Regions from separate parts of the Schinkia azotoformans genome, predicted to be linked through region 2. Evidence: a T-box and tRNA genes for the amino acid it is inferred to sense, from the RefSeq annotation. Region 2 holds a T-box; the other holds one or more tRNA genes.
What was found. The T-box of region 2 lies ahead of serS (serine--tRNA ligase). A T-box ahead of a tRNA ligase gene usually reads a tRNA of that ligase, here a tRNA-Ser.
Positions count from the first base shown of each region.

Region 1 (9,231 bases), on a different contig from region 2:
TAATTGTTAGGGGGAGATCTGTCGCTTTCGGCAACACCCGCACAGGTGCACTTAATAAGCCAAATTGAAAAGAGGGCATATCGCAAAGCCAGACGATTGCTTGAAACATTAAGAATGCTAAGAATCCCTTGCGCCATTCTTTGTGTGGAATAAACAAAATAAAGCCAAGAAAACCGAACAGCCACATTGCTACAAGGATCAAACACTCCATCAGCATGTTTCAGAAATCCCTCCCAATAAACTACTTATTATTTATGGCATTAAAAGTATTTTCAGTATTCTCCAATCATATTCAATAATGTCGATAAAAAAATATAAAATCTGGTCTTGCCAAAAAAAGAAGGTATGCGAATTCATATTCGAATTTGCATACCTTTTGTTTTGTGTATTTTTATTATTATTTTGCAGCGTTATAGCGTTTTGTAACTTCTTCCCAATTTATTACGTTCCAGAATGCACTTACGTAGTCGGGACGACGGTTTTGGTAGTTTAAGTAATAAGCATGCTCCCAAACATCTAGACCAAGAATTGGCGTTTTGCCTTCCATTAATGGAGAATCTTGGTTTGGTGTGCTAGTCACTTCAAGCTGTCCATTGTTAACTGCTAACCAAGCCCAACCTGAACCAAAACGGGTTGTAGCTGCTTTAGCGAACTCTTCTTTAAAAGCATCAAAGCTACCAAATTTTTGAGCGATTGCGTCAGCAAGTTCACCAGTTGGTGCGCCACCACCATTTGGACTCATAACAGTCCAGAATAATGAATGGTTAGCATGACCACCACCGTTATTGCGAACTGCAGTACGTGCTGCTTCAGGAACAGCATCAAGGTTTGAAATAACTTCTTCAACAGATTTGCTTAAAAGCTCGTCATTTCCTTCAAGTGCGTTATTTAAGTTTGTTACATAAGTATTGTGGTGTTTCGTATGATGGATTTCCATAGTTCTAGCATCAACATGTGGTTCTAATGCATCATATGCATAAGGTAATTGTGGTAATTCAAATTTAGCCATAATAAAATCTCCTCCTAGTTAATTATGTAGATGTTAATTTTTGGATTTTTATACTTTTTTGTTTCAAAAGTATCTTTCGCTCTTACATTAACACTTATTCCACACTTTTTCAAATTTAAAACCTCAAAATTTTACATAACAACATAATTTTTTCCAACCAAGCCATTATTTATTCAAAATAAAAACACCCTTATAAAGGATGTTTTTTAGAGTGGCTCGAGACAGAATCGAACTGCCGACACGAGGATTTTCAGTCCTCTGCTCTACCGACTGAGCTATCGAGCCATAGTTATGTATTTGGTTGCGGGGGCAGGATTTGAACCTACGACCTTCGGGTTATGAGCCCGACGAGCTACCAGACTGCTCCACCCCGCGATGGTAAAAAATATATAATATTGTGCTTCCTTCAAAGTTTGCATAGAAACGACTGTCCCTTTGTCGTCCCGACCTCAGAAAGATTATTCAAGAAGCGTTTCGGTCGGTACGCTGATGCGGATTCGATGAAGCTTATTCGGTCGTGCTCCACCCCGCGATGGTAAAATAATAATTAAATTTATGGCGGAGGAAGAGGGATTCGAACCCCCGCGCGGTTTAACCCGCCTGTCGGTTTTCAAGACCGATCCCTTCAGCCGGACTTGGGTATTCCTCCGCGTTAAATAATATAATATAGAAATGGTGGACCCTGCAGGACTCGAACCTGCGACCGATCGGTTATGAGCCGATAGCTCTAACCAGCTGAGCTAAGGGTCCATTCTAGTTATAGTAGTATGGGGCGACTGATGGGGATCGAACCCACGAGTGCCGGAGCCACAATCCGGTGCGTTCACCACTTCGCCACAGTCGCCATGTCTATAGATGAAAGAAATAGCGGCGGAGGGGATCGAACCCCCGACCTTACGGGTATGAACCGTACGCTCTAGCCAGCTGAGCTACACCGCCATAATAAAATGGCTCCACAGGCAGGATTCGAACCTGCGACCGATCGGTTAACAGCCGATAGCTCTACCACTGAGCTACTGTGGAATATTGTTTAGCGACATTTTTTAATATATCAAACAATCTTAATTATGTCAACTCTTTTTAAAATACTTTTGAAACTATGAATAACGACTGCTAAAATAATATAACATTTTAAAGAGCAAAACTCAATAATTATTTTACTTGTATCTTTTTGAATAGATAGGTAAGATATGCCATGAAGGGAAGTGTGTCTATAAAAATGAATATATTTAAGCAATTAGGAAAAAGCATCTATTCTCCTAAAGATGTTGCGCTCTTTCGATTTCAAGGAATAGGTAAGACAATTGGCTATGTGTTTCTATTAATGTTCATTTCCACTTTAATAACAAGTATTTCACTTGGGATGGACTTTCTTAATTGGGCCTCCATTACAAATACAAAGATCATCAATGACCTACCAAATTTTGAACTTAAAAATGGCATCCTAACATCGGAAATTAAATCTCCAATTATAAAGGAAGACATCGAAAGCGGCTTTACCTTTATTTTTGATACAACTGGTGAGGTATCTGCGAGCGATGTTTCAAAACATTCCAATGCAATTGGTTTATTAAAGAAAGAAGCGATACTGGTAAATGAGACAGATTCACAGCGCCTGCCCTATTCTTCATTTGGAAACATAACATTAAACAAAGATACGGTAGTAGGTTTTACAGATAAGTTGGATTCGATTGTTTTAGTCATTCTCCCAATTTTATTTATATTCATTTATTTATTCCAGTCTAGTCTAAAATTTATTGGCGTCTCGTTCCTAGCTTTAATCGGAATAATGGTTGCAAAACAAATGAACAGAAAGCTCCGCTACCAAAATCTATGGATTCTATCTGCCTATGCGGTAACAATACCAACTCTCTTTTTTGCCATTACCGATACGTTAAAAATTACGATCCCTTTTGCATTTTTACTATACTGGGCAACCGCGATCATTGTTTTATATTTAATTATTAAAGAAATCCCGAAAGCAAAAGCCCCAAGTAATGAAGAACAGCTGCCTGAATAGGTAGCTCTTTTTTTGCCAAAATTATATAACATATCAAACATATTCTACTTTTAAAAAGGAGCAACCATATTGACAAATCGGAAAAAGAAAAAAGGGAAGCAGATCGCTGTAAAAGATATAAAGGTAAAAGAATCAATAAAATTACTAGATTCACCGAAAATTTCCGTATAAAACTATCATATTTTCAAAAGACAAGCATAAAGTGTAGTAAAACGATTAAGACGGTGAATATTATGAGAAAATTACTTCTTACTTTGCTTGTTTTGTTTATTACCTATGTAATCTATTATGATTTAAGTGCCGGTGTCTTAAGTAAACCAACCTCCATCGTTTTACTACAAAATAAAGAAAGTAAACAAAGTGAAAACGCAACAGCAAAAGAATTAACAGTAGAAAAAGCGAACGAACAGGAACAAAAGAGTGTTAACACTGGAAAAGAAGAAGAGTTATATTACCAAGAGGTAAAAGTAGCTGCCGGACAAACTGTACTATCCATCGTTGAACAAATTCAAGACGGACCACTACCCGTTTCCATTTCACAGTTAATAACTGACTTTCAGCTATTAAATCCTAAGACAGAACCGGAAATGATCCAAATTGGAAAGGTTTATAAATTTCCAGTTTATACAGATAAAGAATAATGCTCCTCTCCATCAATAAAAAAGTTGTCATTTTTTTGAATACATTGATACAATAGATGGGTATACCATTATGAAGGAGCGTTTTTCGCATGAGTGAAATAACACATCGTACAAAAACCCGCCCAATTAAAGTTGGTAATTTAACGATTGGCGGTAATAATGAAGTTGTTATTCAAAGTATGACTACAACCAAAACACACGATGTTGATGCAACGGTTGCACAAATAAATCGATTGGAAGAGGCCGGCTGTCAAATTGTTCGTGTTGCCTGCCCAGACGAGAAAGCAGCAAACGCAATTGCTGAAATAAAAAAACGAATAAATATCCCACTTGTCGTAGACATACACTTTGATTATCGCCTCGCATTAAAAGCAATTGAAGGCGGTGCAGATAAAATCAGAATCAATCCCGGTAATATTGGCAAACGTGAAAAAGTGGAAGCTGTCGTTAAAGCTGCTAAGGAAAAAGGCGTACCGATCCGTATCGGTGTTAATGCCGGTTCTTTAGAAAAACGAATTTTGGATAAATACGGCTATCCTACAGCAGATGGTATGGTTGAAAGTGCACTACACCATATTAAAATTCTTGAAGACCTTGATTTTCACAACATTATCGTGTCACTAAAAGCATCTGATGTACATCTTGCCATTGAGGCCTATGAAAAAGCAGCAAAAGCCTTTGATTATCCTTTGCATTTAGGTATTACCGAATCTGGAACACTTTTTGCGGGTACTGTAAAAAGTGCAGCTGGCTTGGGTGCCATTTTAAGCAAAGGAATCGGAAACACAATTCGAATTTCCCTAAGTGCTGATCCTGTAGAGGAAGTAAAGGTAGCAAGAGAACTTCTTAAAACATTTGGCCTGGCTGCCAATGCAGCGACGCTTATTTCCTGCCCAACTTGTGGCCGGATCGAAATTGATTTAATCAGTATTGCGAATGAAATTGAAGAATATATTTCAAAAATCAAGGCACCAATAAAAGTAGCAGTGCTTGGATGTGCGGTTAACGGGCCGGGTGAAGCACGTGAGGCTGATATTGGTATTGCCGGTGCACGTGGTGAAGGATTATTATTCCGCCACGGAGAAATTATTCGTAAAGTACCTGAAGACAAACTTGTTGAGGAATTAAAGAAGGAAGTCGATCAATTAGCCGAAGAGCACTTCCAAAAACAAAATTGATAAGAAAAGCAGAAGCGCTAGACAATTTATGAAGAAGGAGCTTACCCAAATTGGTAGCTCCTTTTTCATGTCTTTTAATGATAATTATTTAATAAAAGAATGGTGCAATAAATAATCCGATGATTAACGATACAACACCAATCCCCATCGCCCAATTACCTAATCCATTTGCTCCTCTTCGGCGTGCAATAAATCCAACGATGATCCCTGCAGCACCAAATAGTACTGGGGAATAGAATAGGGATAATATTGACAATGCTAAAGCAATTGCCCCCATTACTCTTCCGCCAGTTCCCTCCTCCGTTGGTCTATCAAAGGTACGCGGTCTGTCCGTATCATCGGCCCTTCCTAAATAACCTAAACCAGGTGCAACCTCAGCCGCCGTTTCTTCAGAAAAATCCGCATCTGTTGTTGCCCAGTCGTTTCGGTCCCTTAAGTCATAATCCTCAGAGTTATTTTTTTCAGCTTGTGTGATATCTGCAAAGTTGTTCTCATAATTCTCATACGATATCCCTTGGGAATCGTCTATTGAAGCCTTATTATTCTTATTTTTTTCACTAAAGTTTTGTTCTGCCACCTTGGATCCCTCACTTTCATTAATTGAGGAGCATTAATAGTATGGTCCGATTATGGCCGAATCATTAATGTCAATCTTTATCAATAATGGCTAGAACACCTTAGTTGTTAATTCATACTATGTTATTAATGGCACAATCAAAGGTGGGGAAGTTCAAAATGAATCCATTTGTTCAGCAGTTTATTAATCAAAAATTAAAAACGATCACTGTCGATGAATTATTAAAGCATGCCAAAAATTATAATATTAATTTATCCCAAGCAGAAGCGGCCAAAATCATTACTATCCTTAAAGCAGAAAAAAACATTAGTATTGATAACGATGAACAGCATCGCAATATCATTAAAAAAATCGGTAAAGAGGTCAATGTAAATTTAGCTAAAAAAGCAAATGAACTTTTAAGACAATTTAAAAAGTAAAGAAGAGGCTGTTTTATATCCAGCCTCTTCTTTATTATTTATTGATTCATAATTTTTTCTAATAAGCTCTGATCAAATGTCTGTTCCTTTAACATCGCGATTTCAAAGCGATATGGTGGTTTTTGGTTCTTTTTATCTTCTCCAACGTACGGAGTTTCCAGGATTTTAGGGATTTGTTCAAGCTGTGGGTGATGGATGACATAATTTAAGGCATCAAAGCCAATTTTCCCAAATCCGATGTTTTCATGCCGGTCCTTACGCGCCCCTCGTTCATTTTTGCTATCATTAATATGAAGTACTTTCATTCGATCAATACCGACGATCCGATCAAATTCTTCTAATACTCCATCAAAGTCATGGACAATGTCATACCCTGCATCATGTGTATGACATGTGTCGAAGCATACAGACAGCTTCTCATTATGTGTAACACCTTCAATAATTTCGGCAAGTTCTTCAAAGGAACGTCCACATTCAGAGCCTTTTCCTGCCATTGTCTCAAGGGCGATTTGAACAGTTTGCTCTTTCGTCAACACTTCATTTAGACCTTCAATAATCTTTTGAATTCCTTTTTCAGCGCCCGCACCTACATGTGCTCCCGGATGTAAGACAATTTGTTTTGCCCCAATGGCTGCTGTACGCTCAATTTCTGATCGAAGAAATCTCACTCCAAGCTCAAATGTTGCAGGGTTTTCAGTATTACCAATGTTGATAATGTACGGTGCATGAACAACAATTTCTTCAATCCCATTTTGTTTCATGTGTGCAAGGCCTGCTTCTATGTTTAATTCTTCTATCGGCTTTCTTCGTGTATTTTGTGGTGCACCTGTATACACCATAAACGTATTTGCTCCATAGGAAACGGCTTCCTCACTAGCTCCTAAAAGCATCTTTTTCCCATTCATTGAAACATGTGAACCTATTTTTAACATAATTCAATTCTTCTCCCTTTATTTTTTATTACGAATTTTTCTTTTTTCTTTCTTAATAAATTTTTCAATTTCCTGCTGTCTTTTCTTTTTATAGCCTGGCTTTACTGTTTTAGGTTTTCTTATTGTTTTATGAGCAAGCTTTTCCGGTTCGGCCTGTGGAGCGTTATTTTTTCTTTCTTTTCTTTTATCCCTAGCGCCTAAATCGACCCATTCGTGATCGCGTAAATCCACATGCTTAAACTCAATGCCCATTTTCTCGAGCCTGTTTAGAGCATCCTGGTCCCTTAATTCATAAATAGAAGCTGCTATGCCAGAATAGCCGGCTCTTGCTGTTCGCCCAACACGATGAATGTAGAAATCTAAATCTGAAGGCAACTCATAATTAATAACATGACTTACACCCTCGATATCTATACCCCTTGCGGCTAAATCCGTAGCCACAATATATTGATACTCCAAGTCCTTAATTTGCTTCATCATTTTTTTCCGCTCTCTAGGGGTTAAATCACCATGGATGCGTCCAACCTTTAGGCCTTTTTCGATTAAACCATCTGCCACCTCATCTGCCATTTTTTTTGTATTTGTAAAAATAAGGGCTAAATAAGGATTAAATTGATTAGCTATTTCATAAATGACATCCAGTTTATTTCGATGACGCAACGGAATTAATAAATGTTCTATTTTTTCAGCGGCAATTTGTTTTGGGGCCACATGTGTGAATGTTGGATTTTCTAAATACTTTTTTAAAAATGGTTTTAGCTTTTCGGGAATCGTGGCTGAAAAAACGAGTATTTGTAAATCTTGCCCCATTTTCCCGGCAATTTGGTCTACATCATTAATAAAACCCATATCCAGCATGAGATCTGCCTCATCGACAACAAGCCTATTTGTTGTGTGAACAAATAGGGCTTGTTCCTTTACAAGATCGTTAATACGGCCTGGTGTCCCCACAACAATATGTGGCTGAGTCTTTAATTTTTCAATCGTACGCAGCTTGTCCGTACCACCAATAAATAGTTTCGATGTAATAATTTCTTCTTCAGAACAGAATTTGGTAAGTTTGTTTAGTTCCTCATAAATTTGCGTAGCCAACTCTCTTGTCGGGGCTGTAATCACCGCTTGAACCTGTTCTTTTTTCGGGTTAATACTATCGACTACTGGCAGTAAATATGCATGTGTTTTTCCCGTTCCTGTTTGCGATTGCCCGATTGCACTGTCCCCTTTTTTAATTGTCGGTATTATTCTTTCTTGAATTTCAGTTGGTTCTTGGAAGCCAATACTTTTTAGAGCCTCTAAAAGGAACGGTTTTAAATCAAACCTTTTAAATGAATTTTCCATTGTATATCTCCTAAATTCTATAAATTTCATGTCGTCTTACTAGTATAAAATAAACTGCAAAAAATAGCTAACTAACTCTATTAGGTAAACACCCATTCTTTCATATGACTAACACCTTGGTCAAAAAACAGCATATTTTAACAATGAGACATATATTGCGGTTTAACTATGAAAGGAGGAATAAAATGCACCCTTTTCGACCAGGCAATTTTCCAATGCAATTCCCAATGCAACGCCCCATGATGCCACCAATCTCACGATTTCCAATGCAGCAGATGCAGCAGGGAATGCAGCAATCAAGGGGACTTGGCGGCTTACTATCAAGGCTTTTAGGAAAAGGAAATGCACCAGCTAATTTCGGGGGCTTTCCTGGCGGTGGCGCCTTCCCAGGTGGTGGCACGTTCCTTAGAGGCGGTGGTTTCCCAGGTGGATTGGGCCAGGGTTTTAACCCTGGAATTGGCGGACAGCTTATGAATGGTGGTGGTTCAGGTTTATCAGGACTCATGGGAAATTTTTCTTCAGGTGGAATTTCTGGAATGTTAAATAACGTACAGAGGGTTATGGGGCTGGCCCAACAAGTTGGACCAATGATCCAACAATATGGACCTTTTATTAAGAACATGCCTGCCATGTTCAAAATGATGAGAGCACTAAATAACTCCGATGAGTCAACTGAAACAGAAGATAGTACTTCTACAGAAGATAGTCCTATTGCAGAAGATGGTACTACTGCAGAAGATTTTGTTAATGAAGGTTCGACAGGAAATAAAAAAAGATCGCAAGCAATAATAGAGAAAGAAGTACCCGATTTCGACAACATTAAGGTGGAACCGGTTGAAAAAGTTAAACTCTCAAAACCAAAGCTGTATATCTAGGAGTTTCCTTTGTAATTCCTCCTCTTCTATCATATAATTGTAACGGGAGGAGGGGTCAAGGATGGAAGTCTTAAAAATCGCACCAAGAGGTTATTGTCATGGCGTAGTTGACGCGATGGTAATTGCCCAAAATGCTGCTCTTGATAAAAGTTTACCAAGACCTATTTATATATTAGGAATGATTGTTCATAATCAACATGTTACAGAAGCGTTTGAGAAAGAAGATATTAAAACTTTAGATA
Region 1 is NZ_JARSMD010000007.1:3,079-12,309, reverse strand. Features, by position in the region: gene P9E47_RS03470 (CBO0543 family protein) at 1-217, opposite strand, end outside; gene P9E47_RS03465 (superoxide dismutase) at 398-1,009, opposite strand; tRNA gene P9E47_RS03460 (tRNA-Phe) at 1,222-1,294, opposite strand; tRNA gene P9E47_RS03455 (tRNA-Met) at 1,308-1,384, opposite strand; tRNA gene P9E47_RS03450 (tRNA-Ser) at 1,566-1,658, opposite strand; tRNA gene P9E47_RS03445 (tRNA-Ile) at 1,683-1,759, opposite strand; tRNA gene P9E47_RS03440 (tRNA-His) at 1,778-1,853, opposite strand; tRNA gene P9E47_RS03435 (tRNA-Met) at 1,875-1,948, opposite strand; tRNA gene P9E47_RS03430 (tRNA-Asn) at 1,958-2,032, opposite strand; gene P9E47_RS03425 (DUF1189 domain-containing protein) at 2,229-3,029, shown strand; gene P9E47_RS03420 (hypothetical protein) at 3,263-3,670, shown strand; gene ispG (flavodoxin-dependent (E)-4-hydroxy-3-methylbut-2-enyl-diphosphate synthase) at 3,760-4,848, shown strand; gene P9E47_RS03410 (DUF4190 domain-containing protein) at 4,937-5,323, opposite strand; gene P9E47_RS03405 (DUF2624 family protein) at 5,584-5,844, shown strand; gene P9E47_RS03400 (deoxyribonuclease IV) at 5,883-6,776, opposite strand; gene P9E47_RS03395 (DEAD/DEAH box helicase) at 6,795-8,114, opposite strand; gene vrrA (VrrA/YqfQ family protein) at 8,300-8,989, shown strand; gene P9E47_RS03385 (4-hydroxy-3-methylbut-2-enyl diphosphate reductase) at 9,051-9,231, shown strand, end outside.
Region 1: it encodes a tRNA-Ser, which carries the amino acid that the T-box ahead of serS (serine--tRNA ligase) is inferred to sense. The anticodon was not compared.

Region 2 (9,231 bases):
AGGTAATCTAATTCAGGAATCCGCCCTAATAGAAAGTCCATAGTGTATTTTTCCGAATCTAGATGGTGTTTCACATGGAACATTTTGACGGCAACATGTGAGAACAAACCATTTTTTTGGGCCTTTACTTCATCCTTTAGAAAGTCATAGTTTCTTTTTTTTCTTTTACGTGTTGTCACACCATGTGCTAAAACAGTGGAGGATTCAGGGTATTCCGGGTCAACTGTCAGTAGACAAGCTTTAAGCAACTGAACCATTCCGTAAAACAATAAAATGGGCTTGATTGACAAAGGAGCTTGTTTAGAAAGCTCATAATAGCTTTTTCCATGATCTAGATAATAAATAAATGGATAGCAGTTTTCGAAGCTCTTCTTTTCGGAATCATCGACACCGTTATGTTGGTAGCTATGTAAAAGGTATCTCTGTACATTGATTGAGGAATGATAAATTGCGAATGATTTCCAAACGGAATCCCAAGAGCCCATACTGATTTTGCCTCCAATTAAAACTTATTATAAAAATATTGTCGAGATCATTGTCGTTCCTTGACAGTATTGTGTCCAATTGTTAAGCTACTAATAATATTTTTCAGAAATTTATGCGAGGGAGAAGATTTTACCATGTGGGAAAGTAAGTTTAGTAAGGAAGGATTAACATTTGACGATGTGTTGTTAGTTCCGGCTCATTCTAATGTTTTACCAAAAGATGTTAAAGTAAAGACCGTTCTTTCAGAGACATTAAAGCTCAATATTCCATTAATTAGCGCCGGTATGGATACTGTTACAGAAGCAGACATGGCTATTGCAATGGCAAGACAAGGTGGCCTTGGTATTATCCATAAAAACATGTCAGTTGAACAACAAGCTGAGCAGGTAGACAAGGTAAAACGTTCTGAAAGTGGCGTTATTACAAATCCATTCTTTTTAACACCAGAACATCAAGTGTTCGATGCAGAACATTTAATGAGCAAATATCGGATTTCTGGTGTTCCTATCGTTAATAATGAAAACGACCTTAAATTAGTTGGTATTCTAACTAACCGTGACCTTCGCTTTATTCAAGATTACTCAATCAAAATTTATGATGTGATGACAAAAGAAAACTTAGTTACTGCCCCAGTTGGGACAACTTTAGTACAGGCAGAAAAGATTCTCCAACAATATAAAATTGAGAAATTACCTTTAGTTGATAATGAAGGTACATTAAAAGGATTAATCACAATTAAAGATATTGAAAAAGTCATTGAATTTCCTAATTCCGCAAAAGACAGTCAGGGAAGATTGTTGGTTGGAGCAGCAGTTGGTGCAACGGTTGATGCCTTGATTCGCGTTGAAGCATTAGTGAATGCTGGCGTCGATGTAATTGTGATCGATACAGCACACGGACATTCTGAAGGTGTTCTAAAAAGAGTTCGCGAAATTAGAGATGCCTATCCAAATTTAAATATTATTGCAGGTAATGTTGCTACAGGTGAAGGTACGAAGGCGTTAATCGAAGCTGGTGTTAATATTGTTAAAGTTGGTATTGGACCAGGTTCTATTTGTACTACTCGTGTAGTTGCTGGTGTTGGCGTACCGCAAATTACAGCTGTTTATGATTGTGCTACGGAAGCAAGAAAGTATGGTGTTCCAATTATCGCGGACGGCGGTATTAAGTATTCAGGGGATATTGTAAAGGCGATTGCAGCAGGTGCAAATGCTGTTATGCTTGGAAGTATTTTTGCTGGTACAACTGAAAGCCCTGGTGAAACGGAAATTTTCCAAGGCCGTCGTTTTAAAGTATATCGCGGCATGGGTTCTGTTGGAGCTATGGAAAGAGGAAGTAAGGACCGTTATTTCCAAGAAGAAAATCAAAAGTTCGTTCCAGAGGGAATTGAAGGACGTGTTCCATATAAAGGGCCACTAGCCGATATGGTCTATCAATTAGTTGGCGGACTTCGTTCAGGAATGGGATATTGTGGTGCTGAAGACCTTGAGTATTTGCGTGAAAATGGACAATTTATTCGTATGACTGGCGCCGGCTTGCGCGAAAGCCATCCGCATGATGTCCAAATTACAAAAGAATCACCAAATTATTCTGTGTAATTTTCATACACTTGTAAAATTTTAACAACTGTTCTTTTTAAAACAGAGGAGGTTTTCCTCTGTTTTTTTTATGTTAAATTTGATAGAATAGCCGTTGGGATTAAAAAGTAAAATAACCATTGAAGGTAGATCTCTATAGATGGTTTTGAGAAATTATTGGAGGGATTTGAATTGAAAAAACATATAAGGAACAAAGGTTTCCTTTATAGTTTGCTTACACTACTGTTATTTACTACTTTATTTGCAAATTTCCCTACTAAAGCGAGTGCTGTCGAGCTTGGTCTGGAAGCGGAAGCAGCGATCTTAGTTGATGCAAATTCGGGGAAAATCTTATATGAGTTAAACCCAGATATGACTTTACCTCCTGCCAGTATGTCAAAAATGATGACAGAGTATTTATTGCTAGAGGCAATTCACAACAAACAAGTAAGCTGGGACCAGGAAGTATCCATTACTGACTATGTATACAAAATCTCTCAAAATACAAAGCTATCAAATGTTCCGTTAAGAAAGGACATTAAATATACAGTAAGAGAGCTTTACGAATCAATGGCAATCTACTCTGCCAATGGTTCAACAATTGCATTAGCTGAAACAATTGCCGGCTCTGAGACAAATTTCATTAAAATGATGAACGATAAAGCTCAAGCATTAGGGATGGAGGATGCTAAATTCGTCAATTCAACGGGTTTAAATAATCAAGACCTATTAGGCATGCATCCCAAGGGTACTGGTGAAACAGAAGAAAATATGATGTCACCACGATCTGTAGCAATCTTGGCTTACTCCTTACTTAAAGATTATCCTGAGGTTTTGGAAACTGCGAGCATTCCTTTTAAAAAATTCACAAAAGGAATTGATGGCGAAGGAATTAGCATGTTGAACTGGAATGCTATGCTCCCTAATATTCCTGGATATTTACAGCAATTCGCGTACCAAGGTGTAGACGGACTTAAGACAGGTTCTACATCTCTTGCAGGCTATTGCTTCACAGGAACAGCAGAGCGTAATGGAATGAGACTTATAAGTGTTGTCATGAAGACCAATTCGCAATATAAACGTTTTGAAGAAACTAAAAAACTATTTGATTATGGATTTAGTAACTTTGTAGAAAAAGAACTTTTCCCTGCAAACTATCAAGTCAAAAAGCATGATGTCCTAAAGGTTGAAAAGGGAAAACAAAAAGAGGTTCAAATTGCTAGTAAAGAAGCTTTAAAAACTGTAATTAAAACAAATGAAGAAGAGCTATATGAACCAAAGTTAGTATTAGACAAAAAGGCCCTTACGAAAAAAGGCACATTAGTCGCTCCCGCAGAAAAAGGGCAAAAGGTTGGCTACTTAACCTATGAATATAAAGGTGAAAATAACTATGGCTACCTATTAAAAAATGGTGCTGCTAGTGAAAAGGTAGCTATCGTTACACAAACAGGTGTTGAAAAAGCAAATTGGTTCTCATTAACAATGCGGGCGATCGGTGGCTTCTTCGCTGATATTTGGTCAAGTGTAGCCGGTGGTATCGCAGGTTTATTTTCATAATAATACGAAGTAAAAAACAGTAAAATCCATAAAGTCTACGATGGAATATTCGAGTATTCCTAGTAGAATTTATGGATTTTTTATTTTTTTATAAATAAAAATAGGAATTTTCGATATTTTAGGTTAAAATATTTGATAGGCCTTTATTTGTACATGATGATAGTATAAAAAAGATAAAGATAAAGAATGAATACATACATTTAGGAGGAGTTTTTAAAATGTCACAGAATATTGGAACAGAAAGAGTAAAACGTGGAATGGCTGAAATGCAAAAGGGCGGCGTTATTATGGACGTTGTCAATGCAGAGCAGGCTAAAATTGCAGAAGCTGCTGGTGCGGTCGCAGTAATGGCACTTGAGCGTGTACCTGCAGATATTCGTGCAGCTGGTGGAGTTGCTCGTATGGCTGATCCAACAATCGTAGAAGAAGTTATGAACGCTGTGTCAATCCCTGTTATGGCAAAAGCTCGTATTGGTCATATTGTTGAAGCACGCGTTTTAGAAGCAATGGGAGTAGACTACATTGATGAAAGTGAAGTATTAACTCCTGCTGATGAAGTGTATCACATTAATAAGCGTGAATACACAGTTCCATTTGTTTGCGGATGCCGTGATTTAGGCGAAGCATTACGCCGCATTGGTGAAGGTGCTTCTATGTTACGTACTAAAGGTGAACCAGGAACAGGTAATATTGTTGAAGCTGTTCGTCATATGCGTATGGTTCAATCACAAATTCGTCAAGTTGCTGCAATGTCAGAAGATGAGTTAATGACATTCGCTAAAAATATCCAAGCTCCATTTGAGCTAGTTCTTCAAATTAAGCGCGAAGGCAAACTTCCAGTTGTTAACTTTGCTGCTGGCGGTGTTGCAACACCTGCCGATGCTGCATTAATGATGCAATTAGGAGCAGACGGAGTATTCGTTGGTTCAGGTATCTTCAAATCTGACAGCCCTGAAAAGTTTGCTCGTGCAATCGTTGAAGCAACAACTCATTATGAAGACTACAAATTAATTGCTGAGCTTTCAAAAGGCTTAGGAACAGCGATGAAGGGTATTGAAATTTCATCATTACAACCTAGCGAGCGCATGCAAGAGCGTGGCTGGTAATTAGAAAAGCGCAAGCGCCTTGCTTAGCGCCGTACAAACTGGAGGGGCTTCGACTGAGATAAAGGAAACACGGCGAGCGTAGAGAGCCGATGTTGACTTATCGTAGGGAGGAGACCTGAAGTTTGCTAGGCGCTAGGCGCTGGAGCTGGACAATGAAAAACGCAGGCAGATAGAGTAAAAAGGAGAATGTTACATGGTTAAAGTGGGTGTTTTGGCTCTACAAGGGGCTGTAAGAGAACATATTCGCGCCCTTGAAGCAGCAGGTGCAGAAGCAGTTGCCGTTAAAAGGGTTGAACAATTACAAGACATCGACGGTCTTATATTCCCTGGTGGTGAAAGCACGACCATGAGACGTTTAATTGATAAATATGGTTTTTTTGAACCGCTTAAAGAATTTGGAAAAAGCGGCAAGCCGATTTTTGGTACTTGTGCAGGTTTAATCTTGATGGCAAGCAAGCTTGCTGGCGGGGAAAATGCACATTTAGGGTTAATTGACATGACCGTTGAACGTAATGCTTTCGGGCGTCAGGTAGATAGCTTTGAAGCAAGCCTGATGATTACAGATGTCGCCGATGACTTCGTAGGTGTATTCATTCGTGCACCAAGAATACTTGAAGTTGGCAACGATGTTGAAATCATTTGCAAGCATAACGATAAAATTGTTGCAGTTAAACAAGGCAATTTTTTAGCATGTTCATTCCATCCAGAATTAACGGATGATCACCGTATGGCTGAATACTTTGTTAAAATGGTTGAAGGTGCAAAAGAAAAATTAGCTGTATAACAGAAGACTTTTTGTGGTAAAATATAGTTATAAATACGTTATAGTGTTGACGGGAACTAGTAATAATAATTCTTTTTCTAGAGAGTCGGTGGCTGGTGCAAACCGATAAAGGGCTATTGTGAATCCATCCCTGAGCAAAATATTGAACAGCTGTAAGGCCAATGGATAGCTTTAGAGCTAAGTAAGTATTTTCGGTTTGAAAACCGTTATGATTATGAGTGGAAAAAGGGCTAGTGTCTTTTTTCAATCAGGGTGGCAACGCGGGTTAACTCTCGTCCCTTTTTATAGGGACGGGAGTTTTTTGTTTAGAAAAGCGTAAGTGACCGTTTTTCGAGTCGCTGGTCACTGGAGCTAGACAGTGAAACACTAACTATAATAAAGGAGGAACATAAAATGCTTGATATGAAATTTTTACGAGAAAATTTTGCGGGAATTAAAGAAAAGCTGCAATGTCGTGGTGAGGATTTAGGAGACTTTGACCGTTTTGGTGAGTTGGATGCAAGGCGCCGTGAACTCATTGCCGAAGGTGAAGAACTTAAAAGTAAGCGTAATGAAGTTTCAAAGCAAGTATCTGTATTGAAAAGAGAGAAGCAGGATGCTGATCATCTTATTGCTGAAATGAGAGAAGTTGGCGACCGTATTAAAGTACTTGATGATGAATTACGCACTGTGGAAGATGATCTTCAGCTTTTATTGCTTTCTATTCCGAATGTTCCACATGAAACAGTACCGGTTGGTGAGTCTGAGGATGATAACGTTGTTGTTCGCAAATGGGGCGATATTCGACAATTTTCATTTGAAGCAAAGCCACACTGGGATGTTGCAGATACTCTTGGAATCCTTGACTTTGAGCGGGCAGGAAAGGTTACCGGCAGCCGTTTTGTATTTTATAAAGGCCTGGGTGCCCGCCTTGAACGTGCCCTTATCAGCTTTATGATGGATTACCATTCTGACAACCATGGCTATGAGGAAGTAATCCCGCCTTATATGGTAAACAGAGATAGTATGATTGGAACGGGTCAGCTGCCTAAATTTGAAGAGGATGCTTTTAAAATTGATGGCATGGATTATTTCTTAATTCCAACGGCTGAGGTTCCAGTTACTAATATGCATCGTGACGAAATCCTAGATGGAGCAGAACTTCCAATCGCTTATTGCGGCTATAGTGCATGTTTCCGTTCTGAAGCGGGGTCAGCGGGCCGTGATACACGCGGATTAATCCGCCAGCACCAGTTTAATAAAGTTGAACTTGTTCGCTTTGTGAAACCGGAGGATTCTTATGATGAATTAGAAAAACTTACAGGCCATGCTGAGAAAATTCTTCAGTTATTAGGTCTTCCATATCGTGTTATGAGCATGTGTACAGCTGATCTTGGCTTTACTGCTGCTAAAAAATACGATATTGAAGTGTGGCTTCCAAGCTACGACACATATCGAGAAATTTCTTCTTGCAGTAACTTTGAAGCTTTCCAAGCAAGACGTGCCAACATCCGCTTCCGTCGTGAACCAGGTGCAAAACCAGAGCACGTTCATACACTAAACGGATCTGGATTGGCCATTGGCCGTACCGTTTCAGCTATATTAGAGAATTACCAACAAGAAGATGGCAGTGTTGTAATCCCAGAGGTATTAAGACCTTATATGGGAAATGTTGAGGTTATGAAGCCAAAATCAAAATAAACAGCAACAGAGAAGGGGATTCAAACTGAATCCCCTTTAGTCGTTTATTTACTTGTGTACTTTTCTAAAATGGGCACCACCGAAAATGACGGTTGTTATAAAAAATACACCTGCCAGGCTCCATGGTATTATCGGTAATGAGGCAATTGATTTATAATTTTCATCTCCATGGTCTGCCTCAGCAGCAACATCATGTCCGGCAGTTTCCCCTTCAACATGGGCTGCCCCAGATTCTGTTCCGTGGCCTTCACCATGTTCTTCCCCTTCCGCATAGTGCGTAAATTGAACATAGGCTTCGACATAGTCTCTTCCTGCTTCAACATCATTTACATCAAAGTCCTTTGTCTCAAGAACACGAGCAAATCTTTCTTCCAAACCAGGCATTCTTTCTTCTTCAATTAGTCCTTCAAAGGCATCCAAATTGCCTGCTTCAATACTTTTATCTGCCGCCATTACTGCCTCATCAACAGGTGTGCCTTCTGGCTGAACTCCTGTATATGGGGCGCCTTCACCGGCACGGTGAATTCTAACTAAGTTTTGAAAGAAATATTGGTCAGCAAGATCTTGTGACTCCGGACCGGTGCTTCTGACCTTCATAACCAGGTCAAAGGCATCCTTTACCTCTTTTTCATCTTCTTCGGAAACCCACTTTAAAATGTAATCAATATTATTTGTTTCTAATGCTTTTTGGGCGTCATGTATTACCGGGCCGTCCATTGTATCACAATGGGCGCTTGCCATTGTAGGTATAGAAGCAGCAATCGCCACACTTATTAGTGCTGCTCCAAAAACTTTTGGTATTTTAATTTTTTTCATGAAAAATTGCCTCCCTAAAATAATTTAATTTTGATCTATGCTTTTATGTTAGAGAGACTTTTTGAACTGGATTTGTTCTAATTGTGAACTTTTTTGTCAATTTAAGCTGACTTTAGACTAAAACTAAAGGTAGAGCCTTCATTTACGGTACTCTTAGCCCATGCTTTCCCTTCTAAACGGTTCATAATTTCTTGAACAAGGGATAGACCTAAGCCTGCCCCTTCTTTTGATAAAGGACGATCCTTATCGACCTTATAAAACCTTTTCCAAATATGTTTAAGTTCTTCTGGATAAATGCCGACTCCTGTATCACTTACATGGACATGGACTTCATTTTCATGGGGAACGGCTTTAACCGTTATCGTTCCATCTTCTGGCGTAAAGCGAATGGCATTCGTAATATAGTTAATCAGGACCTGTTCTATTAAATCTTCATCCCCAATTACATTTGGCAACTGGGAAGGTAAATCTGTTTCTAAATTAATGAATTGGTCTTGTGCTAAAGGCATGAGTTTTTCTACGGAAAGGTTGATAACCTCTGGTAATGGAATTTCTCTTTTGTTGACTTTAATTTGACCCGATTCAATTCGGGATAAATCTAACAGACTGTTAACAAGTCGATGGAGCCGGATCGTTTCTTTTAAAATGATTCTTAAATACTTATGGTCCTGTTCTTTGCTATTGATGACGCCATCTAACATTCCTTCTAGATATCCACGGACAGAGGTTAGTGGGGTCCTGAGTTCATGTGAGGCATTAGCCACAAACTCTCTTTGCATGCGTTCCATGGCTACCATTTTATTTTTTTCATTTTCTAAATCCTGCAGTGTTTTATCAAGAGTCTGTCTCATATTATTAAAAGTCAAAGCTAATTTCCCAATCTCATCAGCAGAGTGGACTTTGGGCTGGTGGGTAAAGTTCCCTTTCATCATTTCCAATGAGGCCTTTGTTATTTCGTTAATAGGTCTCGTAATCGACTGGGAGATAAAATAACTAACAAACGCAACAATGATAAGCGAAGTAATTCCCGCAAAGATTACAATTTTCAAGGCTTCAATCACACTTGCCGTAATATCCGAGAGGGGATTACATACAAAAATAACCCCGATTACTTCACGTCCGGCAAGGATAGGTACGGCTACTGAGAGTACAGGGTCATCAATATATTTTACAAAGCCATGACTTGTAATGATTTCGCCGTTTAAGGCTCTTTCAAGTTGGTCCG
Region 2 is NZ_JARSMD010000027.1:19,432-28,662, reverse strand. Features, by position in the region: gene P9E47_RS16870 (YaaC family protein) at 1-485, opposite strand, end outside; gene guaB (IMP dehydrogenase) at 621-2,084, shown strand; gene P9E47_RS16860 (D-alanyl-D-alanine carboxypeptidase family protein) at 2,256-3,620, shown strand; gene pdxS (pyridoxal 5'-phosphate synthase lyase subunit PdxS) at 3,839-4,726, shown strand; gene pdxT (pyridoxal 5'-phosphate synthase glutaminase subunit PdxT) at 4,920-5,510, shown strand; T-box leader at 5,548-5,793, shown strand; gene serS (serine--tRNA ligase) at 5,904-7,190, shown strand; gene P9E47_RS16840 (DUF6448 family protein) at 7,239-8,006, opposite strand; gene P9E47_RS16835 (sensor histidine kinase) at 8,108-9,231, opposite strand, start outside.